4 regions of the Halobacillus sp. B29 genome follow, and region 3 is predicted to be linked to each of the others. Evidence: riboswitches for the same ligand, from Rfam matches in the RefSeq annotation. Region 3 holds a riboswitch; each other region holds the start of a gene.
What was found. Region 3 has a riboswitch for S-adenosylmethionine ahead of ACTWP7_RS07805 (OsmC family protein). Riboswitches for the same ligand answer to the same signal wherever they lie in the genome.

Region 1: it holds a riboswitch for S-adenosylmethionine, as region 3 does, so the genes downstream of both, ACTWP7_RS19525 (sodium:solute symporter family protein) here and ACTWP7_RS07805 (OsmC family protein) in region 3, are expected to answer to the same signal.
Region 2: it holds a riboswitch for S-adenosylmethionine, as region 3 does, so the genes downstream of both, ACTWP7_RS08255 (O-acetylhomoserine aminocarboxypropyltransferase/cysteine synthase family protein) here and ACTWP7_RS07805 (OsmC family protein) in region 3, are expected to answer to the same signal.
Region 4: it holds a riboswitch for S-adenosylmethionine, as region 3 does, so the genes downstream of both, ACTWP7_RS00450 (methionine biosynthesis PLP-dependent protein) here and ACTWP7_RS07805 (OsmC family protein) in region 3, are expected to answer to the same signal.

Annotation. Positions count from the first base shown of each region.
Region 1 is NZ_JBQQCM010000022.1:17,266-24,839, forward strand. It holds gene ACTWP7_RS19500 (helix-turn-helix transcriptional regulator) at 1-51, shown strand, start outside; gene ACTWP7_RS19505 (hypothetical protein) at 75-392, shown strand; gene ACTWP7_RS19510 (hypothetical protein) at 460-648, shown strand; gene ACTWP7_RS19515 (hypothetical protein) at 751-1,878, opposite strand; gene ACTWP7_RS19520 (SDR family NAD(P)-dependent oxidoreductase) at 2,171-2,914, shown strand; gene ACTWP7_RS19525 (sodium:solute symporter family protein) at 3,000-4,559, opposite strand; SAM riboswitch class I at 4,847-4,955, opposite strand; gene ACTWP7_RS19530 (histidine phosphatase family protein) at 5,088-5,651, opposite strand; gene ACTWP7_RS19535 (hypothetical protein) at 6,395-6,676, shown strand; gene ACTWP7_RS19540 (CGNR zinc finger domain-containing protein) at 6,903-7,073, shown strand; gene ACTWP7_RS19545 (AAA family ATPase) at 7,292-7,574, opposite strand, start outside.
Region 2 is NZ_JBQQCM010000005.1:76,569-84,142, forward strand. It holds gene ACTWP7_RS08235 (aldo/keto reductase) at 1-479, opposite strand, end outside; gene ACTWP7_RS08240 (hypothetical protein) at 630-893, opposite strand; gene ACTWP7_RS08245 (ABC transporter ATP-binding protein) at 1,138-1,929, opposite strand; gene ACTWP7_RS08250 (DUF2188 domain-containing protein) at 2,819-3,016, opposite strand; SAM riboswitch class I at 3,166-3,275, shown strand; gene ACTWP7_RS08255 (O-acetylhomoserine aminocarboxypropyltransferase/cysteine synthase family protein) at 3,366-5,069, shown strand; gene metX (homoserine O-acetyltransferase MetX) at 5,090-6,142, shown strand; gene ACTWP7_RS08265 (polysaccharide deacetylase family protein) at 6,204-7,550, opposite strand.
Region 3 is NZ_JBQQCM010000004.1:303,742-311,315, reverse strand. It holds gene ACTWP7_RS07815 (hypothetical protein) at 1-99, shown strand, start outside; gene ACTWP7_RS07810 (sodium:solute symporter family protein) at 440-2,053, opposite strand; gene ACTWP7_RS07805 (OsmC family protein) at 2,050-2,532, opposite strand; SAM riboswitch class I at 2,608-2,713, opposite strand; gene ACTWP7_RS07800 (EamA family transporter) at 2,881-3,780, opposite strand; gene ACTWP7_RS07795 (hypothetical protein) at 4,030-4,575, shown strand; gene ACTWP7_RS07790 (YjcZ family sporulation protein) at 4,955-5,080, opposite strand; gene ACTWP7_RS07785 (methyl-accepting chemotaxis protein) at 5,171-6,406, opposite strand; gene ACTWP7_RS07780 (ECF transporter S component) at 6,415-7,011, opposite strand; gene ACTWP7_RS07775 (DICT sensory domain-containing protein) at 7,074-7,574, opposite strand, start outside.
Region 4 is NZ_JBQQCM010000001.1:97,230-104,803, forward strand. It holds gene metC (cystathionine beta-lyase) at 1-1,155, opposite strand, end outside; gene ACTWP7_RS00450 (methionine biosynthesis PLP-dependent protein) at 1,152-2,261, opposite strand; SAM riboswitch class I at 2,342-2,446, opposite strand; gene ACTWP7_RS00455 (hypothetical protein) at 2,709-2,972, opposite strand; gene ACTWP7_RS00460 (YdhK family protein) at 3,219-3,800, opposite strand; gene ACTWP7_RS00465 (CAP domain-containing protein) at 4,154-4,936, opposite strand; gene ACTWP7_RS00470 (SDR family NAD(P)-dependent oxidoreductase) at 5,319-6,074, shown strand; gene ACTWP7_RS00475 (hypothetical protein) at 6,167-6,514, shown strand; gene ACTWP7_RS00480 (DUF2207 domain-containing protein) at 7,177-7,574, opposite strand, start outside.

The DNA.
Region 1 (7,574 bases), on a different contig from region 3:
AATATTGCGAAGCATTTAGGAACCACCGTTGATCAAATATTTTCACCATAATAATATCAGGAGGGAAAAAAGAAATGAGTCTTTTATTAACAAACTTAGTGGTGCCCTTTATTTGGCTTGCAGTGGTAGGGTGGTTATCCGGAAGTAAAGATTTTATATTTAAACCAAAAGAGGACGAGCGCAAAGAGTGGATCAAACAAAAAGCAGTCGTGCAAAGCTGGGCTACTCTGATCCTTTTTCTACTTTCAAATTTCCTATTCGATTTCTTTAACGTTGGAGATCCGCGCTTAGAGGGGGTCAAAATGCAATATCCTGAACTATTTTACTTAGCCATCCTGCTGGTAAGCTACATCATATTTTACATAATGAATGGGAGAAAAGTGAGCGCTTAGACTGTAAGCAGAGAACTTCCACTCGCATCGTTCGAATGGCGAAGATTTAGAGAATGGAGCTGATCAAGTGACGGATCATAAAGACTATGATGTACCTTTTCATGACGCGGCAGACCATCAGCAGAAGATCGAAGGATATCCTAAACCAAGTGATGGCAGACTTCCGTTACCGATACGATTGATTGGTTACTTTCTATTCGGAGGAATCTCACTCATGGTTCTTGCAGGCTTACTGGGAAACGTTTTGTTTAACTAAGTGTACATAAGTATGAATGGGGACCAGCATGAAGGATCTTTTTTCTAAATAAATGATAAAAAGAAGCAGCCATGAAGATTTTCCCTCCATGACTGCTTTTTCTTACTGATAATTAATAATCGCCGGATTAGGATCAAGCGTCAGGACCTCTTCCGGAGTTAAGACAGGTTCATCTTTATTATAGAAGATTTTAAATCCGCCATACTGGACCGCTTCATTCCGTACGAACTTACGATAGAGCGACATCTTCGTCGCAGCAGGCCCCCATCCATCATAGTTCAAGGCGACTTCTATATTTTCGGTCGGCTCGATCGCTTCTTTATTGGTTAAGGCCTCATCCATAAACTGATGAACGAGTACGATCTTGTCCGGCAGGTTATTTTCTTCTACGAGGTTCGAAAGATAGTCTACCGCTTCCTGCACTTCCGCTCCATCCACCTGTCCAAGATCGATGCCCGGTGTTTCCCCTTCCTCGACGTGGAATTCGGTATCAATGGCGAGGTGAACATGCGGAAGCTTCAGCCATTTCTCAAGTAATTTCACCTGATGAAGCACAGAGTCTGTTCCCAGCTGGACATCAAGCATCAGTAAAGCACCGTTTTCTTTTGCGAGCTTAGCGTACTTATCAATTTGTTCTGGCGGTGTCCGCGTATAGTACTTTCCATTCGGACCCGGGTCCCTCTTAGCAACCGTTGAAATCAGCTCAATGGTTGGAATGGCAGGACGTTCTGGATCGGCATTCGAATAGGCTTGCGTCTGTTTCTTTAGCTTTTCCATAAGAGCGTCGGGTTCCATTTCCCCAAGAATGCCCATATTGGTCGAATTCGGGTGTCCATAGTAAGCAACCAGTCGGTGATCCTTTAACGGTCCATCCGTTTGATCTTCGGCTCCTTTGACGAGCGTCTCTCCCACTGGAATCATCCGTTCGCGCTCCCCTCCATGAGCCTCCACGGTAGGCATCTTCGCCAGTTGCTCTTCTGACATCTTCTCTTTCAGAGGCTTGGCATCTTCAGCCGGCTCGATCGGCTCATAAGGCTGCGGCGGCTTCGTTTCTTCTTTTTTCTTCTCTTCTGAAGAAGATTCTTCATTATTCTGCTCCTCGGAGGAAGCTTCCTCCGAGGAAGCTTCTCCTTTTTCATTCTGATCGGTGCTTGTCGAAGAGCTCTCTGTACAAGCGATTAGGAAAAAGACCAGGAGGATGGCAGAGAAAAGCAGGCTGACTTTTTTCACGGTACTCACTTCCTTGTTTGAAAATTTTTCAAAAATCTACAACTCTATGTATCTTTTACTGCTTACTTCAGAAACATATTCCACATATTAACATAATTAGAGTATTTATGAGTTTATTTCACATAATTGAAATAAACGTAATACTTACTACTTTTTACCTCAACCTCGTGAACCCAAGCATCAAGCCGTTATTCTTTCCAAAAATGAAGGCCAAAATGTCTTTCGTTTCACTATTTTCCAATAGTGGAAAATATAGACTGGTTTCTTTATTAAAAATATAGGAGGGATAGCCATGAAATTAAAAGGTAAAGTTGCTGTGGTTACAGGTGGTTCTAGTGGAATTGGCGAGGCAGCCGTGAAGGATTTCTGCGAGCAGGGTGCGAAAGTGGTGATTGCCGATTTGAACGAACAGGGAAGCGAATTGTCCAGTCAGTTAAATGACCAGGGTTATGAAACCGTGTTCCAAAAAACCGACGTCACATCTGAGGAAGATATTAAGAACATGGTTCAGACGGCGGTCGGCACATTTGGTTCGCTGGATATTCTATTTGCGAATGCCGGAATTGGCGACGCTACACCGGCGCACGAGCTTTCCTATGAAGAATGGAAGAAACTCATGGATGTAAACATCAACGGTGTGTTTCTATCTAACAAATACGCTATCACGCAGATGCTCGAACAGGAAAACGGTGGAGCAATCGTCAACAACGCTTCGATCCTGGGACACGTCGGACAGGATTCGGTAACTTCTTATGCCGCAGCCAAAGGCGGAGTCGTCAACCTTACCCGCACATTAGGGGTTACTTACGCGAAAAACAATATACGCGTAAACGCGGTATGTCCAGGCTACGTTGAAACGGCAATTCTGGAAAATGCCGATGAGGAAATGCGCCAGGGCCTTGCAGGTGCACACCCGATTGGACGACTGGGTCAGCCTAAGGAAATTGCGAAAGCGGTCAGTTTTCTCGCAAGTGACGACGCTTCCTTTATGGTCGGAGCCAATATGCTGGTGGATGGCGGCTATACGGCTCAGTAAAGTTCATTTATACACGGGACGAATCGTAATAAAAAAGCGTAGGAGCTGCCTGCAATAGGCAGCTCCTACGTCTATTTGAATCATTCTAACCGATACGAGAACGGTCATTTTTCACTTCAGGTTCTTCCTGAGTCGTGGATCTCATCTTCTCCAGTACTTCCCTGGTAGAATCACTAATTTCCGCCTCAAAGTAAGGTTCATAGGCTTCAAGCGGTGCTTTTTTCGTAAAGTAAACGGCAATCAGCACCCCAATCAGTGATGCCGTAACGGCGATGACAAATGGCAGTCCATACCCCATTGCCTTCGCTGCCACATACACGACCGCCCCGATGATGATACCGGCATAGGCTCCTGCCCGGTTCATTCTCTTCCAGTACAGCCCTAAGAACACAACGAGGAAAAACGCAGCCCCAAATCCGCCATACACATAGACAAATCCCATAGCCAAGAACCATGGTGGGTTAATAGCTAAGAGAACGGCTGCGGTTGCAATTCCAAATATACTTAAGCGGAGCCAGTTCTTAAACTTCTTCTCACTGATTCGTTTTGGAGCTATATTTAAGTACACATCATAATAAAGAGAAGTGGCGCAGTGCAAAAGCATCGAATTTGCCGTGGAAATAGCCGCTGCACAGATAGCTACCAGCGTGATGCCTCCGATAATAGGCGGCGTGTACTGCTGGATGACTAAAGGAATGATGTAGTCCGTCGTTTTATCTACAGGTATGCTCGGTACCAGTACTTTTGCCCCGAGGCCAATAACGATCAGTGGCGTCATAATGAAAATCAATACCAGAATCGTACCCAGTACCTGCAAGATCGCTACTTTCACATTTTGAGGAGCCAGCATCCTCGTGACCCAGTGAGGGGAAGAAGGGGTTCCTAACGAATTCGATATAAAAATGGAAAGTAATGCACCAATACCAAATGTCCCAAACGGGGACAGTAAAATTCCTTCTTCAAGCTCCGGCCCTCCCACGTTTGTCGGCGAGGTTGTCGTCGCAAGCGTATCGACTATATTACCGATTCCACCGGTTAACGACCATACTACACCGCTCGCAAGTAATACGCCGATCATAATCAAAATCGTATTTAACGTGTCCGTGGCAGCCACAGACCAGAATCCACCTACACTTGTAATTAATATAAATAATAAGAATCCGAAAATCGCAATTTTATAATCAATGCCCGTGATACTTGAAAAAACAATGCCAAACCCAGTTACCTGAATATTGACGAGCAGCAAATAACCGATAAACATTAAAATACCAACAATTGCCTGCAATGTACTCTTGTTCTGAAAAGGTTCAAACCTATGCCGGATAAATTCAGGGAACGTCCTGGCAGGCTTTTCCGGTCTTCTTATTTTGTAAGCAACAATAGGGATTAAGGCTCCGCCGAAACACCAGCCGGCTACCCAGCCGATCACAGCCGATACACCCGAACTGTACAAATAACCGGGGACCCCGATAACAGAAGCTACACTTACCCATGTTGCTGCTGTGGTACCGATTCCAAGAAGAAGCCCCATTCGGTGTCCGCCCGTTGTATAGTCATCGATCGACTCTGCTTTCTTAAGACTTTTTACATTTGCCCATATTAAAAATAGAACATAAAAACTAAATACGAGAATATACCATATCATTTGTCAGTAACTTCCTTCCTGCTAGCTTATTTATACTTAAATATTCGTCCGGTGGCTCCCCACCGTTTTACACCTGATTTCTCCACTCTGTAACAGAGAAATGTTCCTAATAGGAAGGAAAAAATCATAGTCCCCACCCAAACCATCATCGCTAAGAACATGGCCATCCTCCTTTTTCCGATTGTTTTGTGTCGAACCTTTTACTGCCCTCCTTTAGAAAAATTAAAAACCCTTCACTCACGAAGAGAGAAGGGCTTTGGGCAACTGTCTTTTGGCTGCCGCTTGCTCTCTCATCTCCGGAATAGCTTTCGCCTTCCTCTGAAATTGGCACCGTGCATAAATCAGCCGGTTGCCGAGGCTTCACAGGGTCAGTCCCTCTGCCTCTCTCGATAAGAAAATTCAAAATATTCGAATGTTAATTAGACTCCATTCTATCATACCCCTCTATTTCGTCAATTCATTATTTGAAATTAGTAAAAACAGAAAAGAATCATAGAATAGAAGCGATGATCCATACTGAAAAATCACTCAATAAGAATCCTTCCATATTCTCTTACAACCTACGAACTGATCAGCCTCAAAAGAAAGCTTGTAGATATCTGGCATCGCAAGATTCTTCCAAAACTCAAAGTCGTATTGGTTATCAAAATAATTCATGGTGAGCACCATAATATTACCGTGCGTACCGATGGCGACATTTTTATTTTCATATTTTTCTAATACGTTGTTCAAGGCTCTTACGCCTCTTTCCTGGGCGTTCACATTTGATTCTCCGCCTTCCCAGAAAAAACTAGGCTGAGCCCATACTTTTTGAATGGCTTCCTCAAAGTTATCAGCTCCTCCCTCTATTAACTTCCTTTCTTTGAACCCATCCATTATATGAATTTCTTGCCCGAGAGCAGAAGCTAATCCTTCAACCGTCTGTATGGCCCTTAAATAAGGACTCGAGATCACGTGCTCGATATTATCGTCTATGAGCCGTGCGCTGACTTTAGCCGCTTCTTTAGTTCCCTCTGCTGATAACGGCCTATTTAATTCGTCTGGTGTATATGTAGAATGAGCGTGTCGCACCATATAAATGTTTGTTGTCATGGCAGCCTCCTGTATATTAGTCATGTAATCTCGTCTAACGGTGTCTTCAAATGTCTCTCTTACCTCTAATGTGCTACCGGGAATTCACCAAATATCGTGTTCTTCTCTGTAAAAGAATTCACCCTGGCCTATCTTCAATAATTACCCCGCACCTCACGATTTCCAGCTTTATCTCCCATCTCATGAATGTAAAAAAATATGTATCACTAATGTTTTCAAGCGAGATAGGTACCCCTCTTCATTAGTAAAAGTTTGAGATATATCAAATCCACTGCATGAGCTTATAACGTAAGACTCAACGGTGAAAAACACTTTAACATAAGTATCTAATATTTTGGTAGCGTTCCTGGAAAAGAAAACCTCCATGAAAATCTGAAAGTTGCAGTCTACCTATTATTATCGTTTTCCTGGGTTTTTGTCTTTCTCACTTCCATCCCTCAAACATAGAATAGAAAGAGCTATCTTACTCATACATTTTTATAGAAAGGAAATTTTTTTTGGACAGTAATAAAGTAAATTTTTCTCAATTCCCCTATTGTTCCCCTTGTTACCCAAGTTGGAATACTAAATATAAATGTTGGGAGTATATAAAGAAAGACAGTCAGAGCATCCAGTTCGATTATGCAAATGAAGACTTTACTACAAATGCTCCTATTCCGGTTGCTCCAGGTCTCACTATCTCTACAGTTACACTCACAAATTTAAAAGCTGGTAGTGCCGTCTCTTTAAACGGGTTGTTTCTTGTGAACAATAATTCAGTAACACCTGGAAGTATCGGAGTACGGATCTACAAAAACAGCATCAATTCCGCAAATATCATTTACAGCGCTGATATAGAGATCGACGGAGCAGGAAGCGATGCTCTCGGTCAGCCGATTCCAGTGCTTTATGTTGATCCGATTCAGCTGTACGAGAAAAAAGTAACCTATTTTCTCTCCGTCTACAAAATAGATGAGACTGATAATTTATCGGTTATCGGTCAAGCAACCCTCACAGCTACTGCATATGGAAAAGCCACTTACTAATCAAACCACACCGCAAACAGCATCTTTTTGCGGTTTTTTATTGGGTAACTTGATTAGTCAAAATGGAGAAGCTATTTCCATCATATTTCGATCCGTAATCCCCCCATTTATTCATTAGAAACACACACTGAGATCACACCCCCTTTTATAATTTCTTCCAGATCGCTTGTTCCCGTGCCCCGCCGGGGAGGGACAGATGGATTTATTTACTTAACTGACTTTCTTCATGCTCCAGGCATACGAGAATGGGATTTTTTCTAAAGTAAAGTATTGTGAGAATCCAACTTGTTTAGCGTTGTTTGTGGACAAGAAAGGAAAACGCAAATGGTGTCCGATGAGCGTCTGTGGAAATCGGGTGAAGGCCCGGAAACATTACGATAAGAATAAACTGGTATAAAAAGAGAGGGAGGTAGTCTATACCATCACTCTTGGTTAGATTGAAGATGCTGATGGAAAAGGGCTCCTTGTTTTAGTAGAAGTGTGTACATTTGAAATTTAGTCGAATAAACTCTCTGTCTTTTGCGCTGAAAAGCGCTTATAGAAGAACTTATAGCGCCCCTTCATTAGAAACCCGAACTCAAAATAGTTGAGTAAACCTTTCATTATTTATTACAATCAACTGTCTTGTTTAAATAGGTGATGTAATAGCCGATCTTTGTCGTCAAAAAATTGCTTCATAATCATGTAGTGATCGGTATTCTCTAATGTTGTCTCTTTCATTCCTTCTTCACTAAGTTGTATAATTTTTGAATTTGGATAAGCCATGATGATTGGAGAATGAGTAGATATTATAAATTGAGAACCTTTATTAACAAGTTCATGTATGCGGGAAAGCAGAGACATTTGTCTTAACGGGGATAAAGCAGCTTCTGGTTCATCTAAAATGTATAAACCATTC
Region 2 (7,574 bases), on a different contig from region 3:
TACTTTTTCAATAGTTCGATCTGCATCGGATTTTGATTACTCACACCAAAATAGCGAACTTTCCCACTTTCTTTTAACACAGCGAAGGCTTCAGCCACTTCCTCTGGCTCAAACAAAGCATCTGGGCGGTGCAGTAATAAACTGTCTACATAATCTGTTTTCAGCCGTTTCAGACTGCCTTCCACAGATTCAAGAATGTGATCTTTAGAAAAATCAAAATATCCATCACGAATGCCGCATTTTGTCTGCAGCTTCATTTTTTCACGAACATCATCATTCATGTCGATCGCTTTTGCAAAAACAGACTCAGATTCTCCTGCTCCGTAAATATCTGCGTGGTCGAATAAATCGACTCCTGTATCCATCGCATTTTCAATCACATATCGGGCATCTTTCTTTTCAAGTTTATTAATCCTCATACAACCTAAAGAAATTTCCCCAACTTCTAATTCGCTATTACCAAGCTTAAGCTTTTTCAAACTCCCACCTCTTCCTCATTGAATGGTTTCATCCTAACATTATATTGAAAATAAAGTAATTGAAAACGCTTGTATATAAGATCCGGAAAACCCCATAATCCAATAAAAACCCCGCTCTAAAAATTTAGAGCGGGGTTTCATCTTCATCGTTTAGCTTTTTTCTTCAATAGGTTCATCAAATAAGTCCGTAAATTTAGCCACATTTTCGTAGCTGAATTCAAACGCCATTCTTACCTCGCCAAAGCCAGGCTGAAAGAAGTAGCCTTGCACTTCATAACTGCTTTTATTCTCTCTGACTTTAGTAAGATGAAAATAGCGCTGGATATATTGAGCCATTTCTTCCAGTTTTTTGTTTCGCACCTTTATCCACTGTTCTTTCAGTTCATCTGTGGGAAAGTCCGATTCCTTTAACATTTGATCACTCCTCTACGGAAATCAAAGCTCTGAAACTGTATATAATCATTATCATATAAGAGCTTACAGATATTTTCAACTGCTATTCAAGAATAAAATTTTGATATACCACGCATTCCTTTCTTATATTTAACACAAATAAGAATGATGGGCAAACTGGATAAGTAGGGAACAGCTAATTAATCCATAGGAAGACTGGGCATAAATTTTATCACCAGTGCTTATATCGGGAGCTGCTTGTTGGTTATACGGAAGTTCCCTGTACTTTAGAAAGAAAAGGACGTTCGTTGTGCCAGCGTACTTCTACGTCCAATCCAAAAAAGGATGAAAGCTGCAGACTCGTAATCATTTTAGTTGTGTCTCCTGCGTTGAAGACTTCTCCTTCTTTAAGCAGTAAAGTTTTGTGGAAAATCGGAAGAATTTCTTCTACATGATGAGTCACATAAATCATAGTGGGAGCACCTGGTTTTTTTGCAATCTCTTCGATGGATTCTAGTAACTTTTCGCGTGCAATAAAATCCAGGCCGTTAGTGGGTTCATCTAGAATTAAGAGAGAAGGATCCGCCATTAATGCTCGTGCAATTAAAACCCGCTGTTTTTCCCCGCTTGAAAGAGTTTCATAGTTTCGATTAGCATAGTCCATACATCCAAGGTCTTCAAGCAATGATATAGCTTTCTGTCTCATAGCGTCCGTAGGGGTTTCGTAAAGTCCAATGGAAGCAAACGCTCCGCTCAGCACCACTTCAAAAGCGTTATCTTCCTGATGAATCTTCTGCTGAATCGCTGAAGATACAAACCCAATCTGTTTACGCAGTCGTTCTGCAAGATAAGTCTTCCCAAATTGCATACCTAATACATTAACCTCTCCCTTTGTTGCAAAGGTGTACGCATTTAGTAAATTAAGGATAAACGTTTTCCCAGAACCGTTCAGCCCCAACAGGACCCAGTGCTGTCCTTCTTCAATATGCCAATTAATATTTTTTAGAATCCATCTGTCTCCGCGTCTTAAAGATACGTTGTCCATCTCCAGCACCATAGATGTGACTCCCTTCTATCCGACTACAATTTATAAGAATTTATGTACGCATAATACCCTGGCAGGACTTAAAATTCTTTCCTTTCTAACATCGTTACTTCCTTTTACATAGAGTGACGATTTTCCCAATGGGAATTATGTAATCATAATTATTTCAAAATTCTTTAAAATTAACAAGTCGCCCCAATACACCCGAATCTCCGATAAGACTCGCCCTCTTCACACATCCTTAACTGATCTAATAAATTAAGTTCACAATTTATAATAAAAAGCTTATTAAGCAATAGGGCCGGATTATTGAAGACTCGAATTCGAGATAATTCGGGTCCGTTGCTCATTTAGAGAGGGTGTTGGCTGCGGAAACAACTCGCTTTCCTGCGGGGGAACTGGCAAGCCTCCTCAGTCGTTATCACTCCCTGTGGGGTCTCGCCTAGCTCCTTCTCCCGCGGGAGTCTCGTCGTTTCCTCCGCCATCCTATGATTGAGGAGTGAACGGACCCTTCTATAAGAGAGGTAATCGCTCTGGATCAGCCTTAACCTCTTATATATCAGGGATTGCATACTTAAATAAGTTAGATACTCTTTCGCTCTCCAGTTAATTTTAGTAGGCATTTTTGGTGCATTTTCGAGCTTCTGATTCGGCAAGGTCCGGAGGGGGGTGATGTAGACTCCTGTGGGATGAACATGATCGGTAAGATCCCGGAAGGCGAAGCCTGAGGAAGCTTACCACATGCCCACGGAAAGCGAAATCGTCCCCCGGAGGACCTTCCGCTCCTCCAATATCTCGAAACTGAGTCTTCAACAAACGGGAGCTTTTCTTTAATAATATTGTACGATAATATAAAAGTGCTACTTATAAAAAAAGACCCCCATTTTGGGAGTCTTCTTAATTAATAACTTCTTTCTTCTTCAACTTCGTGGTTCTGATCTAAAATATAGAGTCTGCTTGGTTTGTTATCTTGAGCCATTTCTTCAGCTTTTGCTACTGCCGTATCACGCTCATCATACAAATCCGTAGGGGCAACATCTTCTATTTTGATCAACCAGCCTGTTACGTCTTTATTAGGTGCTACTGTGTATTCCTTCATGTCTATTCACTCCTTTTGCTATACTTGCTAAACCATTCCCACCCCACTGACATTTCAAACGTATTTGGTTTTTGCACAAATAGTTTGACAATTAAGCATAAAACAATTTATAATTCCATACAAGTTAATAAATAGCTGAATATTAAAAACTCTTATCGAGAGTGGCAGAGGGACTAGGCCCTGTGACGCCCGGCAACCTTCAAGGAGATACTTGAAAAGGTGCTAATTCCTACAGATCTATGGATCTGGAAGATAAGTGGAGGAACTGATTGCTACGCCCTCTTCTTACTTAAGAAGAGGGCTTTTTAATTTTAGAATTAATGAATGATAAATTTAGGGAGGATTATTAATGACATTACCTTTTCACAAATTTGGACCTGAAACTTTATTACTGCATGGAGGTCAGCAGCCCGACCCGACTACTGGATCACGTGCTGTTCCGATTTATCAGACCACTTCTTACGTTTTTAATGACACTGACCATGCCCAGAACTTATTTTCATTAGCAGAGCCTGGCAACATTTACACGCGTATTATGAATCCAACTGTCGATGTATTAGAGCAGCGCATTGCTTTACTTGAAGATGGTGCCGCGGCTGTAGCCACCGCTTCAGGCATGTCTGCCATAACGATGGCCATTTTGAATATTGCCAGCGCTGGAGATGAAATTGTAGCCTCTTCCCATTTATATGGGGGGACCTATAACTTGTTCGTACACACCCTTCCTAAATATGGAATTACTGTTCATTTTATTGAAGGAACCAGCCCAGAAGATTTCCAAAAAGCGGTTACCCCTAATACTAAAGCTATTTTTGCTGAAACAATCGGTAACCCGAGCTTAAATGTGCTGGATATTGAAGCGGTTGCTGATGTAGCTCATGAACATCATATTCCTCTTATCATCGATAACACGTTCGCTACTCCTTACATTTGCAAACCGATCAGCTGGGGAGCGGATATTGTCATTCACTCGGCTACAAAATGGATTGGCGGTCACGGAACGACAATCGGCGGGCTCGTGGTAGACAGTGGGCGCTTCGACTGGAATCATGAAAAATTTCCAGGATTCACGGAACCTGATGAAAGTTACCACGGCGTCCGCTTTGGTCTGGATGTAGGTCCAGCCGGATTCGCTGTTAAGTTGAGAGTGCAGCTGCTCCGTGACACGGGCGCCTGCTTAAGTCCACATAACGCATTCTTGCTGCTTCAAGGTCTTGAGACCCTTCATTTAAGAATCACTAAACACTCTGATCAGGCTCTTGAAATTGCTGAATACTTGCAGTCTCATGAAGGCGTTGAATGGGTGAATTTCCCCGGACTCTCTGAGCACCCAACGCATCCGCTTACTAAGAAATACTTCAGTTATGGATATGGATCGATCGTCGTATTCGGCATTAAAGGTGGGCGTGAGGCAGGGAAAAAATTGATTGATCAAGCGAACCTCTGGTCTCACGTAGCCAATGTTGGGGATGCGAAATCACTAATTATTCATCCTGCTTCTACCACACACCAGCAGTTAAGTGATGAGAATCTCGAAAAATCCGGGGTAACGGAAGAATTAGTACGTTTGTCTGTAGGGCTTGAATCAATAGAAGATCTAATAGCTGAGCTGGATGCGGGCCTTAAAGAAGCCACCGGTTTTTCAAAACCTTATCATCACGCCGAAACCCTTGTAGAAGAGACACTGACGTCCTCGTTGGATCGTTCGAATAATGAACTGCGTCAGAGAGTTATCGCTATTACGGGAACTGCTTCCAACGATGAACTTTCAATCGAAGCGAAGAAGCTTTCACGTTTAGGTTTTCAGGTTGTGGAAACGGAAAACCTTGAAGACCTTAAGGCTTCCTCCCTGCCTGTGGTTGATGTTCTTTATGCAAAAGAGCTCGATCAAGAATTGATCCATTCAGCTCAAGAGATTAATCCTGGCTTGTTATGGTCAAGAGAATCGGTACCAGAAGATCAGGATAATCTCGTTAAAGGACTCAGTCTTTACGAATCTATAATAGCGTTACGTTCCGGGCAGTCTTACACGGAAACACCACTCTCTGTCTAAACTGGAAAGGAGGCATGAACATGTCTGTAAAAAATCCCACCAGCTATCAGTCTCAGAATAAAACCATCTCAATTGGTTCTTTTACATTTGAATCCGGCGATCAATTGCCAAATGTGGAACTGGCTTATGAACGATTCGGCCCACCTGGTGCTCCAACTATCTTAATTTGCCATGCGTTAACAGGAAACCAGTATGCGGTTGGTTCTGAGGAACAGCCTGGCTGGTGGGCCGGATTGATTGGCAGAGGACTACCCATTGATACCTCCCAGTTTCAGGTTATAACATTTAATGTATTAGGTGGATGCCACGGGTCTACTGGTCCAGCCAGTTTAGACCCGGAAACTGGTGAACCGTACCGATTAAGTTTTCCGCCGGTAACCGTTCGTGACATCGTTCATTCACAGCGGATGGCTTTACGTGAACTTGGGATCAATCGCCTCCATGCTGTCGCTGGCGGATCTCTCGGGGGCATGCAAGCCTATGAATGGGGACTGCTTTATCCGACTTATATGAAACAGCTCTTTATTCTTGCTGCGACACCTTATTTAAGTGACTATGGAATAGCTTTTAATCACATCGGAGCGCGTGCCATTAAGGATGACCCCTCATTTAACCATGGAAACTACCCTTCGAACCAACACCTCAAAGGATTCGAAATTGCAAGAATGGCAGGGATGATCACTTACCGGAGCCAAACCCTTTTCCAGAAGCGGTTTGATCGGAATCAAAAAGAAGATGCATCCTACGATATTCAGTCCTATCTAGACTATCAAGGCGATAAAATTAAAGATCGCTTTGATGCTAACAGTTATCTATATTTACTGGAAGCCATGAATCACCATGATATTGGACGGGGGCGAGGCGGCTGGAAGCAGGCGTCTCAGCATTATGAAGCGGAAGTATACACACTAAGTTTCGAACACGACCTGCTTTACCCATTTGATTTTATTAAAAGCTTCAGCGACCATGTCCCAGGGAGTGAACACTTTCACTCCGATACCGACTACGGTCATGATGGATTTTTAGTGGAGTTCAACGACTGGGCTTCCTGGATTGGAAATAAGATTAACTGAGCTTGATTTAACATACAAAATAAAGCAGCCTGGCGATATGCCCGGGCTGCTTTATTTTTACTTAATTTAATTCACTAACCGTTACAAATGTATAGCCTTCCTGCTTTAATGACTTCACAATTAATTCTACAGCTTCCTCCATAGACGGTTGAAGATCATGAAGTAAAATAATAGAACCATCCTCCACTTGAGATAAAACATTCTCTGCTACTTGAGAAGGCTCAAGTTTTTGCCATCCTTTTACTTCTACAGTCCAAGGCACAGTGCCGATCTCTTTTTTGTAGGTAACAGGAGGACGATCTCCAAATGGCAGACGGATAATATCAGGCTTTTGTCCAGTTACCTGTTTAATAATCTGTTGAGTTGAATCAATTTGCTGCGTCACTTCTTTTTGCGGTAAGCGGGATAAACGAGGGTGATCCCACGTATGATTTCCAATTTCATGACCCTCTTTAGCTACTTGCTTGGCAACTTCAGGATAGTAGCTAATCCGTTTTCCTATCATAAAAAAAGTAGCGCGAGCTTCGTACTCGCTTAATGTTTCAAGGATATTGGCTGTCACCTCAGGATGAGGACCATCGTCAAATGTGAGAGCAACCTCTTTGCTTCCCGAACGTCCATGTTGTGAACGATAATCTTCAGCAGAGAAAGTTGAGTCTTCTTCTTTATATATTGGCTCTTCCTTTTTGATGTTTCCAGTCAATTCTAATGCATTTGCATATTCAGGACGCAACAATTCATTTACAGCTTTCTCCCCAAGAACAACCTTTTCAGGAAAATCTGCTACACCATTGATATAAACAGCAATTCCTTCTCCGGTCAAAGCAATATGAAGATTGTTATTAAAGATCGTTTTTAACGCACTATCCATATCTTCCGAATAGTCCCCATCTTTCTTCAGGGTACCAGCCGTAAATTCCACGAGTCGATCAATATAAGGAAGATCTTCCTTAAACAAGTCTTTCAATTCGATGCGTTTTCCGTTCTTTTTATCGAAATTTATAGTGGTTTTTTTAATGACCGGCTCCCCTGGTACTACATCCATTGTTTCTTCAAACTGCACTACGAAAAAACGATGATCCTGGTGCAGTACTTCATAATCGATGTGCAATTCATGGGAAGATTTAACTTCATTTTCCTGTAAGGCCTTATAGCTCTCTTTTTTAAAAGCTGCCTTTTTCTGGTTTACATAGTCTATTATGGTTTGATTAATTTGATTATTCGGCGTGTCCGGGTAATGGACTGTGATATGATATTCTTCAAATTCTACAATTTCCGTTTGTATATTTACGTCATAGATGGGCTCTGCCTGACTGGTTTTGGAATCCTCATTAGCATTTGCAATGAAAGAACAGCCTGCCATTAACAGTAAGCTAAAAAGAGCCATGTATATAATAATAGGTTTCATTAGTCGTACCTCTTTGCTAGTTTT
Region 3 (7,574 bases):
ATTAAGAGCGGGGATGAAGAAACATATCCTGCGTGGGTTAATGAAAAGATGCAGCAAACATGTGAAAAGATTGAAGACTTAAGCAAACAACTTTACTAAATTATGGCATACATTTACGGGGTGCTTTTCATGCTACCCCAACTATTAAAGAAATTGGTACAAGGGGAAGGTGTTAGGACCCATTGACCTTAATATGGAAGGTTTCCTCTTGAAAAGCAACTCAGTAACTTTTTTATAGTTTTATCGAATGTCGGTAGAAGACTCTTTCACTAAGGAGGTAAGGGGAAGATAAACGAGTTGGTCGCAAATGACTATGGACTTTTAACATTCTAAAAAGCTTAGAGGCAAATAGCCTCTAAGCTTTTTTTGTGTTCTATTTGTTTCTGCGTTTTAAGATTTTCTCCATAACATTAGAACGATTTAGGAGTTCCTTCTATATTTAAGATACTACTTTCTTTTGAAACGACGCTTCGGCCACTTTCGGTTTGATATAAATAATACTTCCGATAAACACGGCTAGTACATTAAGGAATAGAGTCAAACCTACTACACCAGCGGCGTGCAGGGATTCATAGAATAATCCGTTAACGACAAGCAGCAAGGCAATGGCAGCCAACACAACGGCTCCTTTCACAGAGCGGTTATTGGTAATCTTCCAATTTCCATAGTTGAAGGCAACGGTAAACAGGACCATAACGAGAATATTGACGCTCATCCCTACCCAAACTGGGTGGATATTCAAGAAGAAATCAGCCGGGTGCCAATTACTTAAGTGATACCAGATTAATCCTGCTGCAAACCCTCCAAATAGGGAGCCGATCACGGCTCGCTTTGTGACAAGCGGCCAGAATAACGCGGCGACTACTGGAGCGAAGGTGGCAGAGTTTCTCATGGTCCAGGCAAGTACGTTCCACCACGCGGATTGCTCTGTGCGCAGGAAGCCGAAAATGATCATGAGTCCTGTCAGAAGCAGCAGCGACCACTTGGTATATTTGACCAGCTGTTCTGGAGATGCGCCAGGGAAAATGGCGCTTCCGACATCTTTCCCAAGACTGGTGGCTCCTGAGAACTGGCAAGGTGCGCCCCAACCTAAAGCACATGCCCAGATGCCTAAGAAGAACAGGCCGACGAAAGGAGCGGGCAGTACTTCCATTAAATATTGGGGGAGAGCAACGAGTCCCAGGCTTGCGTCAGGAACGACCGCAGCGGCAGACAAACCAAATAGAATACCAAGAAGAATAAATGGAACACTCATCACTTCTGCGACGATTAAACCTTTGCGTCCTTCTTCAGGCGTTTTACAGGACAAGGCCATCTGAAAAGCGGCCTGTGCTAGAATCACGTTTACCATGAAAGTGGCAAACCATACTAGGATTACTTGAAGGCCGGCGCCTCCCCAATCAAACATGCTCGGCTGTTCGGCTGCAAGCTGCTGTAAGCCGGAGATGCCTGGGTTGATGAAGAAGGCCACGGTTCCAATAATAAACATAATAGCAAAAATAATCGTGTTCATCGTTTGGGTAAAGGCAACCGCCCACATCCCGCCCGACTGTAAATAAACAAATAGTAAGATAGCTGTAAAAGCGACGGACAATGATAACGAAACGCCGGTAAACACGTGAAAGGCAGAAGCAAAAGCAATTGCTGTAGCGACGGACCACATCGGAAAGGCAAAGGCTGTAATCGCACCTGATAAAGCTTTAGCCCGTCTGCCGAATTGATCCCCGATTAATCCTGAGATCGTGACGATTAACTTTTCCCGGAAGGATTTGATTAATAATAAGGCAATTAATAAGACTTGCAACGTTTCTGCGACGCCATACCAGATGGCTGAAATTCCGGTCAGGTAGGAAAGCTCGACAATCGATATGTACGTCGAACCTGAGAAGAGGCCCGTTATACAAAAGGCCACCGTCCACCATCTAAATGTCCGTCCCCCTACAAAATATTGCTCGCCGCGATTGGCTTTTCGCTTCGCCACATTACCGACGATGATGAGGGCGAGCGTGTATAATAAGGCAAGTGAAATCATCCAAAATCCATATGAGCTCATATTTGTACCTCCTTGTTGATGTTCCAGATTACTTCAATATTTACGCCTGCATCCTTAAACAAATTGAAAGCCGGGCAGCGTTTTAGAACGAGTTGAATAAAACCTTCTTCGTCGACTTCTTTCTCTGCAAATGTAACGTCCACCTTAAGCGTCACCGTTTGAAAGTGCGGGCTCACATCAGCTGTGCCGAACAATCCTCTGTGATCGATATCTCCGCTTGAAGCTGCCTCAAGCTTTTCAATCGTTAACCCTTTTTCCTTCGCCACCATTTCTACAACGATCATAAAACAGCCGTTAAGCGATCCAGTGATGTATTCCATAGGAGTTAATGCTTCATTAGAACCGCCAAGCTTCTCGGGCTCATCAATTGTAAACGTAAAATCCCGAATGGCATGCGCATTCTGAAACGGGCTGGTGCGCTTGCTTTGTGTGTCAATCGAACGTAATGCTGACTTCTTCTGTGTTTGCTGAACTGTCATTTAATCTCCCCTCCATATAAAAAACCCTTCTACTTTTCTGTAAGAAAAATAGAAGGGTTGGTTTAAATGTCCCGACTCTTATCTTTCAGACAGAAAATGTCTGCTGGAGTGAGCACCTTGTTTATCAAACAGGTTGCCGCGGGATCAAAGGACCAGTTTCCTCCACCGCTCTCGATAAGAAAATTATGAATTTAAAGAATATTGTACGTTTAAATTTAAACATCTGTCAACAAATTTTTTGAAAGTTAGCTTTTGAAACAAGAGAAGGCGGAGCGAGGAAACCTCTTCATCATATGGGTTCATTACAATAAGAAATCAGGTTCTATTTTGAAAAAAATTCAGTAGCACTTAGCTGGCGTGACGCCGTTGTTCCAGATTCATCAGCTTACCGCCAAACTCATTTATAAAAATAGCTGCAAGGATCAATAAAACGCCGATCCACTGCAAAAAGGTGACCGTTTCTGAAAGGATCAGCATGGCTGAAATGATGGCGACTGGAAGTTCCACAGAGCTCAGCACATTAGCGAGACGTCCCGAAATAAGTGGAGCGCCTCCCGCAAAGAATAGGGGAGGAATAACGGCTCCGACAAGCGCAATTCCAGCACCAATCGTCCATAAGCGCATGTCCAGGACAGGAATGGTAGGGATGTCGCGGATGAAGATGAGCACCACAAGCACCAAAGATCCAGTCACCATAAGTGAACTTCGCAGTATAGGGTGGGAATCAACAGCCACCTGACCGCTGAAAAAAATAAAGCCGGCATAGGAAAACCCTGACAGCAGTCCGAGTAGAAGACCGAGGGGGTGTAAATCGAGACCCCCATCTGAAAGTCCTGAAGCTAACACCACTCCCGTAAGTGTGACGATCAGGGAAATCAAGTGAATGCGTTCAGGTGGAGTTTTTGTAAAAATCCATTCATACACCATACCGATCCAGACAAATTGGAAAAGCAGAATAATCGCAATAGAAGCAGGGAGGTATTGCATAGCTCCATAATAAAAGATACTCGTCAGTCCAACTGTACTTCCCGTGGCAGCGATTTTGATTAGATCTGAGGTCCGAATTTCTCTTATACGCAACCCTTTTAAAATAGACAAGCCCCACAGGAAGACAAAGGCAGCGAGCATTTGGACAATATTTATCTGTCCGAGAGAATACCCATACTGAAAGCCTGTTTTTACAAATATAGGGGTAAATCCGAAGCTTGCCGCCCCCAGGAAGACGAGAATAACTCCTTTTCCTTTCATTGCTTGAAACCTCCCATTCTAACGATTTGCTTCTATCATTCGAACACACTGATGCTATTATTTCAAAGCCCCATTGAAAACTCAATGTAATAGAGGAAAACCATTCAGGTATGTCGGATTTTGAGGTGAATTTTTGCAAATCATAGCGATAAATGTAAAACGATTTTTACAGGGATTTTCTCCCTTTTGTCGAAATGATTGGTATAAGGAAATCACTATAAATCAGAAAAAAAGGGAGTGTTCGTGGGGATGTTCAAGAATAGTCTATTAAAGTTAATGCCGTATAAAGAGCAGGGTATGGTGGAAACGAATCTGGTCAATGTGATGAAGCGTTTGAAAATTGAGGATTTTACGTTCAACTGGGACCGCAGCAGCTGTTATGTAGAATTTAGTTATAAAGAAGAGCCATATAAACTGGAACATTCGATAGAAAAAGCAAGGAAGCAAGGGATCATCTTAAAAAATGGTATGGATTGTTTAATAGAACTGACTCAGTCACTTGAAGATCTATGTGTGATTATTGACCGTGGCACTTATAACTTTGAGACATGGATATCCGGCATGAAGCAGCAAGAAGCGATGAATGAGACCCCTATTTATCAAGAAGAGTTTCATATCAGTTATAAATCAACTGGCGAACAGGCTAAAAAGGAAGCTTCCAAACAGGAATCTCCTGATCTGGAACAGCCATCTTCTGATAGAAACGAACAGCTTTTCCCTTTTGGACCTGATTTGTCACTCAAAGATTTCTACCTGAATCAGATTACTCAAAGTGCGGAGCGGAAAATACAGTAGAATCAGACTGTGGATGATAAAATGGATATTAAAAAAGGACTCCTTAAATCAGGAGTTCTTTTTTAATGATTCTGTTAAATTTTTGCGTTGGTTCGTCGAAAATGTGCCGTGCTGACCTGCGATTGGGTCGCGATCGTGCGCAATTGAGCCGTGCTCAGCGGCAATCGGGCCTTTACTCCACTGAAATTACTCCATTCTGCCAGGGGAAAAGGAGTCGTTCCAGTGAGCACCCTTTATCCAACCTAAAAAGCCAGGCCCTTTGTTTAAAAGGCCTGGCTCTTACGCTCATTTAAATAGACCAGAAGGCACGGAAACGCCTCCCGGTATGCGGAGTGAACCATCTGAAAACGGGTATCAATGACTCACTGCTTTATTAATACTAGTTATAAAAAGATGCTCCTACAATGATCAATAGAATGAACAAAACAACGATCAAGACGAAAGTACTACCTCCGTAGTTTGCTCCGCCGTAACCGCCGCCATATCCACAGCCGCCATAGCCCATATCTTCACCACCTTTTTTTGTCCTATACGATAGGCTATGAAAAATGAGGTAAGTTGGGAGGGCGGATGACCAGTGTGGTTTTAAAATAAATCAAGAGCCCTTATGAAGTGGATCTTGTTCCTTACGATTGTTTAATTTACTTGGGCGGATCCAGCTGACATTATCAGTGGTTTGCAAATGCTCCTGAAGGTTTGCTTTGATTTTCTGGATATGTTCCACCATGGTCATGGCGGTCATATCAAGTTCCATCATCGTCGTCTGATGTTCCATGATTTTTTCAGAAGATCCTTCGGTGTTCGCGCTCAGCTGCTGAGTGAGCCGGTGGATTTCTGCGAATTTCTCCTGCGTCTTTTTCTTTTCATTCATCACGTCTGCGGAATGATTCTGTACCTGTTTGGATTGGTCATGGAGTTCAGAAATATTTCCGATCACCTGATCGAAAATCACCGTCATTTCCTCGGATTTTTCTTTTCCTAAGTTCAGGGCTTCTGTTTCTGTTTCATAGGACTTTTTCTGGTCAGAAATACTTGCGTTGACCTGGCTGATGACATTTTCAATCGTGTCAGCACTTTCTTTAACCTGAGCGGAGAGCTTACGGATTTCGTCGGCGACGACCCCGAATCCTTTCCCGTGTTCTCTTGCTCTTGCTGCTTCGATGGAAGCGTTTAAAGCAAGAAGGTTGGTCTGGTTGGAGATGTATTCGATCGCTTCAAGTGCTTCTGTTACTTTTTTCATTTGTTTCAGAAGTTTTTCATTAAAACTGCCAAATTGTTCGGTGACCCGAATGATCTCTGTGAACACGTGGTTGAATTCGTCGACTTTTTCTTTTCCATCATTCGACAATGAGCGGACACTTTCAGAAGTCGAAGCGGAGGTTTCAATGATCTCACTGAGAGACTGAATCATTTCATTAATGTTGTCCATTTGGCTCTGAAACTGAGTTAAGTGTTCTCCTTCGATCTGGATATCCTCAACCATTTCCATCAACTGAGTGCTGACCTGCTCAGATGACTCCGTTACTTGTGTATTCATCTTGTTTAAGTGTTCACTAAGAGCCTCGACATGACGAAGTTCTTCCAGGGAATGACGGATGGTTTGATGGTGATTTACACCCTCATCCATTTGAGCGGATTTCTCCTGCAGGGCACTGTTTTTGACGGTGGAAAATAAGAAGATGAGAAGGGCTGCTGTCACGACAGTTAGTCCCCCTAGGATGGAAAGGCTGACTGCAGGATTAAAATAAAAGGATAAACTATAACTTAATGCGCCATAAATGATTACGGCCAGGCTGATGGACAAAAGTGGAATAGCTCGTTTCAGTTTCATACATGTACTCACTTTCTCTTGGAATTAAGAATCCTGTCCAGACGGAAGGAGAAGGGAAGACCGATTCCATAGATCATCCCAATCTTCAACATGTTAAAAGGTACAATCACATAAAGGACGGCGGTTCTAAAATCGGTGGCCAGCGGATTAAATGATGTGAATTGGCCGACATACTGTTCTTTCGTGACCCCGATCAGCTCCATGATCGCGGGAAGAATGAAATAATAATTTAATAGATACATCGTGGATAAGAAGACGAGAATCGTAATGGCAAAAATCCATAGATTAAGTTTCTTTTGATAGTGATAGAACATACCGATCAGTCCGACGATGAGCGCTCCGGAGCAGAAATTAGCCATTTGTCCGACGGGAAGTCCTGCGTAGCTCCCGTGGGTGATGTAATCTATTATATTCTTCAGAAACTGAATGGCTACGCCTGCCACGGGTCCCAGGGTGATCGCTCCAATCAGAGCGGGAATGTCACTAATATCCATAGTGAGAAAGGGCGGGAAGAAGGGGACAGGAAATTTAAAATAGTAGAGGATGATGCTGCAGGCGGCTAGAATCCCAATGGTTGTCGTACGTTGTAATCTGGATAACGTCAAGGTCATTCATCTCCTTAAGAAATAGAAGAGAAGAATAGGCAGATTTTTCTCTTCTGATTGGATTACGCGTTTTCTCGTAATGAGCTGGTATGAGGGGCCAGCAAACTGGCCGCATGTTCGACAACTCTCGGGCTGGAGGACTTCGCTCCTTTAAAGTTTCGGCTTTCTTCGACTTCATACACCCCAAAACCATCCAGATCGTAAGCGACCATCATGGACTTAAAATTGGGCGCGTCGATGACTAAAAACCATTCCCGGATCAATTCGCTATTAGGCGGCAGCGGAATGTAATGGATGCCATCGGAATAATCCATCGGCACATCTTTCTCACCAAAAATGTAAACATTCGAATATTCGGTCATAGCCCGGAAGCGGTCCAATACGTTTTTGGCACGGGAAAATTTCTGAAACCCAGCATAGACGTTTCCTTTTAACTTTTTCATAAGAACCATATTTTCCATCATTAAACACATGTACTCAAGCTGTGGCACCTTGGATTCAAAATTCAGGGAACTGGATTGCAGCTGAGTCAAATGAGCGGTATCCAATTTTTTTGTTTCTCC
Region 4 (7,574 bases), on a different contig from region 3:
TAAAGCTTGTTCAATGTCTTCAATTAAATCACCGGGGTGTTCAAGTCCGACGGAGAGTCTGAGCAAACCATCAGTAATACCACGTTTCGCTCGTTCTTTTTCCGGCATAGCTGCATGGGACATCGTGGCCGGATAGGATAGAATCGATTCCACAGCCCCAAGGCTAACGGCAAAGACAGGGAGACGGATCTGCTCCACAAACGCTTTGGCCGCTTCTTTATCCGGTAGCCGGAAAGAAAGTAAAGCACCTGCTCCGGTAGATTGTCTCCTGTGTATCGGATGACCGACATGATGGGAAAGACCTGGATAGTAAACTTCTTCCACCAGTGAGTGATCTTGCAGATGAGAGACTATTTTAAGCGCTGAGCCTGACGACTGTTTCATCCTGGCGCCGAGTGTCTTGATCCCCTGAATGAGCTGGTAAGAGTCCTGAGCGCCGAGAATAGAACCGAAGGAGTTTTGAATAAAAGCGAGTCTCTCTCCAAGTTCTTCATTTTTAGTTACGGCAAGCCCTGCTATGATATCGCTGTGACCGGATAAAAACTTGGTCGCACTATGCAGGACGATATCGGCTCCAAGCTCAAGTGGATTCTGATAGAGCGGCGTCATGAATGTATTATCCACGAAGGTTAAACATCCATGGGCTTTAGCAAGTTTTGCCACTCCTTCAATATCTGTAATATTTAAGCAAGGGTTGGACGGCGTCTCTACATAAATAACTTTTGTATTGGACTGGATCGCCCGGCTGGTTTCATTGAGATCGGTCATGTTAACGAAAGTGTGATCGATATTGTACTTGCCAAGCATTTCGGTGATCAACCGGAATGTCCCGCCATAGACATCTTTGGAAACGAGTACATGGTCACCGGCGGAAAGCAGCATAAAGGCAGAGGAGATAGCTGCCATGCCAGAGGAGAAGGCGAGACCTCTTGCGCCGCCTTCCAAGTTAGCGATTGTATCCTCAAGCACCTGTCTCGTTGGATTTCCGGACCTGCTGTAATCATAAGGCCCCATCGTATCGAAGCTTTCCTGATGGAAGGTTGAGGATAAGTAGATTGGTACATTCACTGCACCGGTAGCCGGTTCGTGATGACTTCGATTATTCGCAGAGCCGTGGATGAAACGGGTTTCCAACTGATCGTTTTCTGGCCTCATTGTATTTCCTCCTTTTGAATAGCAGAGAGAGCGTGCTTCAAATCATCAATCAGATCGTCTTCATGTTCTGTACCTACCGAGAAGCGAAGCAGCCGGTCACAGATTCCGCGTTCTTCCCGTTCTTCTTTTGGAATATCCGCGTGCGTCTGCGTTGCCGGGTACGTAATGAAGCTTTCGACTCCTCCGAGACTTTCGGCAAAAGAGATGACCGACAAATTCTCAAGAAAATCAGAGATGCTGGAAGGATCGTCCACACGGAATGAAATCATTCCTCCTTTTCCAGGATAAAAGACTTCTCTAATGCCCGGATCGTTTCTGAGAAACTCAACAATGGCCTTCGCATTCGCCTGCTGTTTATCGAAACGAAGCGGCAGGGTCTTTAATCCACGTATTAAGAGCCAACAGTCAAAAGGGGAGAGGACAGCACCTGATGAATTTTGGAAGAAAGCGAGCTTCTCACAAATCTCTTCTCCTTTGGCGACGACCACACCGGCTAATACATCGTTGTGCCCGCCGATATATTTGGTAGCGCTGTGGATCACAATGTCCGCTCCTAAATCCAGCGGCTGCTGAAGATAAGGCGTTAAGAATGTGTTATCGACAATGAGCAGGAGATTGTGTTTCTTAGCAATCTTTGAAACTTCTTCTATGTCCACTTCTTGCAGCAGCGGGTTGGTCGGCGTTTCAAGAAAGATGGCTTTGGTTTTCTCGGTAATGACACTCTCAACATCCGTGAAATCGGAGTAGGTTGAATGGATCTGGTAAGCATCTGCGTAGTGTTCGAGTAAACGGTACGTGCCGCCGTAAATATCTTCCGCAACGATCAATTCTTCATTTGCACGGAACAGGGAAAGGATCAACTGGATCGCTGCCATTCCTGAACTGCAGGCGAAGGCTTGATCACCGTTTTCAAGCTGGGCCATGCCTTCTTCGAGAAGATGGCGTGTCGGGTTTTTGGTGCGGGTATAATCATATCCTGTGGATACCCCGAGTGATTTGTGCTGATAAGCGGTAGATAAATAGATGGGCGGATTCACAGCCCCTGTTTCTTCATCACTGTTATTGCCTAGCTGGGCTAAAATTGTTTCAATCCTGTTCCGTGCCATGGTGATCATCTCCTTCGTAAAAAAATGGATATAAAAAAAGGACCTCCTTGAAGAAGAAGGTCCTTTATGTATAAAGAGTCTCCTTATCTTCAAGGTATAACTACTACCTTCTGGATTTAGCACCGTGCCAATGGCTGGTTGCTGAGGTATCAAAGGGCCAGTCCCTACACCTCTCTGGATAAGTTTTATTATTATGTAATTTTTGGAAAAGCAACTGCTGAACACTTTACATGAAAGGTATGCTTAAATCAAGAATGATATTAAAAATTACTAAAAATTTCTTTCAAAAATTAGGCGGTTATCATTTCGCTTGCGATTTACAATACAGGAAAACAATTCAATAATCAATAGAGTTTTCAGAAAAAAATCATTTTTCTAAAACTGATACTTTGTTTAAAGAAGATCATTTAACCCCCCAGTCCACCTAAAGACAGAGGGGAAATGATTTTACGCATATTGCTGAAGCTGCTTATACATTTGTTCGCCTTCTTTGTTCAGGACGTTACCTTTGCCGTGACATTTCGAGCATTCCTTCACATAACTGGTTTCTTCGATGGCCATCTTCCAGGCTAGTGTCTCATTGGCGTAGTTTACACGCTGGTAATGGTCCACAATTAAATTGGCTTTCCCATCATCATATTCCTTATACTTTCCAGATCCGTGACAGAGAGGGCATACATTATATAGAGTACTCACCGATTGAGTCTGCATTACGCTCACTTCCTTATAGTTTATTATTATAAATTATGATTGATTTTACGTAATATTCAGTCTATTTGCAAGGTAATTTTCTGTTTTTTCCAAATATAAAAAAGAAAAAAAGTCATGAGAGTGGATAGAACAAGGGTTCAGGGCATTTGTTAAAATATTTAACGTGCGTAGAAAGAGAGAGGATATAGTTTTATATAAGTGTAAAATAGTCATGAAGAAACCCCGATTGACGGAGGTCTGTAATTTCTATTTAGCTGATAATTCGGCTTCTGTAACCCACTTATGATTGGTCACTTCTTGTCCGCTGTCCGTGTCTGTATAGTCCACCATATAAACAGTTGTTTCTTCGGCAGATTCCACTTGGGCTTTAGCTCCACTCATTCCGTCACTATGGTCTGCATTTACGGTTACTTCTGAACCCGGATCTAACTTTTTCTGGGAAGGATCTTTTACTTCTTCATGAATGATCCATTTATGATTCTCCACTTTGTCACCAGTGATAGAGGATGCATAAGATACGCTGTAAGCGGTGGTTTGATAGGCTCCTGTTATCGTTGCTTCTGCTCCATTCATTCCAGGCATATGCTCAGCGTTAATCTCAGCCTTACTCCCTGGAGGATAGGCTGGGTTTTCAGCTTCGCGCAAACCTTTAGGCAGTTCACCCGAACCGGAATGATCCATGCCGGCATGTTCATCGTGAGTGGATTCTGAAGAAGCACTTTCTGTGCTTTTTGGCGAATCATTGGTCTGCTCAGCATTGCTGCAAGCACCTAACAATAGAACTGAGGAAAAGATGAGACTCCCTATAGCGAATGTTGTACGTTTCATAATTTTCCCCCTTCAAGAAAAAAACTTTTAATAGATATAGATAAAAGATACCCCGGGCACGTATGTGTATTCAATCGTTTTATTCTATATTTTTACAAATGAATGTGCTAGATTTTGCAGTTGTTTTTATCCAGAGAGGGCTGACACTAAAGGGGCGTAGTGTTGTAGAATCGCTATCCGTGGCAGCACACCTTATTGCAGGTATGGGCGGCGCGATAGTTTTCACGGGGCAATAGGGTAGGTTAATGCCGCAATAGAGTGGGTATACATAACAATTGCTGGTACGAGCGCGCCCTAAGTAAGAAAAAGCCACCGGAATCTGTAATCCCGATGGCTCCTATACATAGATCTATTTATTTACCAATGAACATTTGTGTCCAGTAGTTTCCATCTTCTACATAACCGACCCCGATGTGAGTGAAGTTCGGATTCATGATGTTTTTACGGTGCCCTTCACTATTCATCCAGCCCTGGACTACTTGCTCAGGAGAAGTATGGCCCATAGCGATATTTTCACCAGCTGTACGATAGTCGATGCCATAGTCTTTTAACATATCAAACGGAGATCCGTAGGTTGGGCTGGTGTGGGAAAAGTAGTCATTTTTCTGCATATCAAGAGACTTGTCTCCCGCGACAGCACTTAACTCTGTATCAAGTTCGAGAGGCTCTAGTCCCTGCTTCGCACGTTCCTGGTTGGTCAGTTCGACGACTTGCTGTTCAAAATCTGAGACTTCAGATTGGTCGGCTTGATCTGTGGTATTTTCTTGAGGAACGGCCTGTTCGGACGGCTGCTCCTGCTGTTCAGGCTGAGCTTCAGGTGCTTGCTGAGCAGGTTCTGCTGGTTCTTCCTTCACAGGTTGTTCCTGAACTGGGGCTTCTGGCTGTTCAGGTTTCTCTTCAGGCTGATTTTGAGTTTGGAATTGCTCCAGAAGAGACTGAATATCCACTTGTTGGATATTTTGACTCTTTAAAGCTTCTTCATTTTGTTGAACCCAGTTCACTACATATTCTATATGAACATTTCCTTGCTGGAATTTATGAGACTCGGTGTCTCCTGATGATGCGAGAGAAATTGCTGGAGAAGCTAGTAGTGATAGTGCAAGAGATCCTGATAGAATCAATGATTTGCCTTTCATACTCGAATTCCTCCTTGAAAGTTATGTTTTTGGAACAATTTCATCCTATCATCTGGTTTTTGTAATAATATTGGATTTTTTTAGTAAGAAAGAGACGAACTTAAATCTGAACATCTCTTAGGGAAAATTATCGCTTCGGCGAAAGCAGATAGATCTTTAATTTTCGGGAAATTTAAGTACTACTATGAAAATAGTAAAATAAATGTTTCTCTGGAATTTTTATCATTTAGTAGTATAAATTAGCGGCGTCAGATGGTTGACAGGGGTTTTAATACCTTGGTTTTTTTACAAATATGTCTGAGATGTTACATCGATCCTATTATAAATTTTAAGAATGACTGCCTAAACAAAAGGGAAGGGAACAGGAGAAAGGATGAGGCTAATGAAATTAGAAGGAAAAATAGCACTAGTTACAGGTGGATCAAGAGGACTTGGGAAAGTCATCAGTAAACAGCTTGCTGCTGAAGGAGCACGAGTGGTGGTGAACTACGGAAGAAATCCGGACCCGGCCAATGAAACCGTGGATGAAATCAGGGGAAAAGACGGAGAAGCCATCGCTGTACAGGCTGATATAACCGATGAGGACTCCGTGGACGAGCTCGTTCGTAAGGTTCAGGAATCATATGGTGAGAATATAGATATTGTCGTTAATAATGCTTCGGGACCTCAGCCGGAGTACTCCCTTGAAGAAAATACTTGGGAAACGTACATGGATCAGCTTCAGTTTTTTGTTAAAGCGCCATTAATTCTAACAAAAGCAGTTATGCCAGGTATGAAGGAGAACCAATACGGCCGTATTATTAATATTGGCAGTGAAGTTGTACAGCTTGGAAATGCCAATTTCTCAAACTATGTAACAGCTAAATCAGCCATGATTGGCATGACCCGTTCCTGGGCAAATGAACTTGGACCGCATGGTATTAATGTAAATCTTGTTAATCCAGGCTTTATTCCTGTAGAGAGACACGGGGAGGTAGATCCTTCTACCCTGGAGGGTTACAGCAGTCAGCTGCCTCTTCGACGTATGGGGAAACCTGAAGACATAGCTAGTTCAGTTGTTTTCTTGGCATCTGATGATTCTCAATTTATTACCGGACAATCGATTTCTGTGAATGGAGGAAATACGTTCGGGGTTTAATGAAGTTCAACTCTTTTTCTAAGTAACCTTTTTCCAAACGGAACGTCTAACTCTATATAGGAGATCAAAATCCATGTATGGGAGGGCGTTCTATGAGACACGGGAAGTTCAGGTTGCTGATGCTCGGAATCCTGCTCGGGGCCGGCGGTTACGGCTGCGAAAATAGACAGCCAATTGAGCCGCCGCAGGAGGATCCTGTAGAAAGCATAGAAGAAGAGGTATTAGAGAACGAAGAATCCTCCACGAATCTACCCGGAGAAAATTCTCGTAAAAGTATGATAGCTAACGATGAGGAAATCATCGAAATGCTGAAAGCTTCTGGTGAGCTTAAAGATAACGCCACGGCAACGGAAATAAAGAAAGCTCTTCAAGGCTACCTCGGAGGCAAAGCTCAATCGAAAAAGAATGAGAATATAAAAAGTGAACCAGAACTGCCCTGAAGGCTGCATAGCCCCTGGGCAAGTGTTGGTTCACTTTTCTTACTTATTTTAACTGGCAGGTGAGCACAGCGCATATGGTTGAGTAGATCAGAGAGGTAGAGAATACGTTCATCTTCTTAGATAATATCTGGTTTATGAAAAAGTCTTATCCGTTAACCCGCCATCGCAAAGTTGCGGCACTGTTGAGCGCAGTGTAAACACATGCGTCCGCATTGCTGTGATAATTCATCGGGATGCTGGAGACAGTGATTGCCGCAAATTTCACATATATGGGCGCACAAGGCGGCCGTTGATTGGGCAAATATGCTGCAGCGGGCGATATACTTTGCAGTTAATGTACAAATATCCGCGCAATCTCTAAGTAATCTCAGTTGTTCTTTCCTGCGAGTTGCTTGTTTCATTTGCAGCACACAGTGTTCCGTGTATTCACATAAAGCTTCACATTCTTGGACCGTGTTTAATACAGACAAGGGCAATCCCTGCGTTTGACCGCCGTAGTATGGTGTATTCGCATGCATATATATAACCTCCAGAAAGTATTAATTTCATAACCTTTTCATCGTATGCAAGAGAAGATGTCTATGTTTCTTAAAAAGACTCCATACACCAATAATGAAAGCTCGGAGTAAAAAATACTCCGAGCTTTTTTATACTGCTAACATCTAGAATGCCCCTGATCCCCCGCCGCTGCCGCCAACACCAGCTCCACCTCCGCCAGCGTTTGCGCTGGCTGCAGCTGCAGCCGAGATGGTTTGGTCCGCCTCGCTGAAGCTTGATTGCAGTGAACCAGCAAGAATAATAAAGAGCATCATATCATGATGGGCAGTCGGTGTGCCTATGTCGATACTGGAGAGTGAGTGGTTTCGAACCTCGGGCTCATTTTCTACTTTTCTATGTCCTGTGCCAATCTCATAAAGAAAAATGCGAAGTTGTTCATCATCAGTTAAAGACCCTCGGTCGCTCTCTGTCTGCAACAGTTTTTTCCATTGCACCTGAATCTTTTTACCTTTAATCGTATGCGGGCGATAAGCAAATGCCGTTACCAGTAACAAGGCTCCAA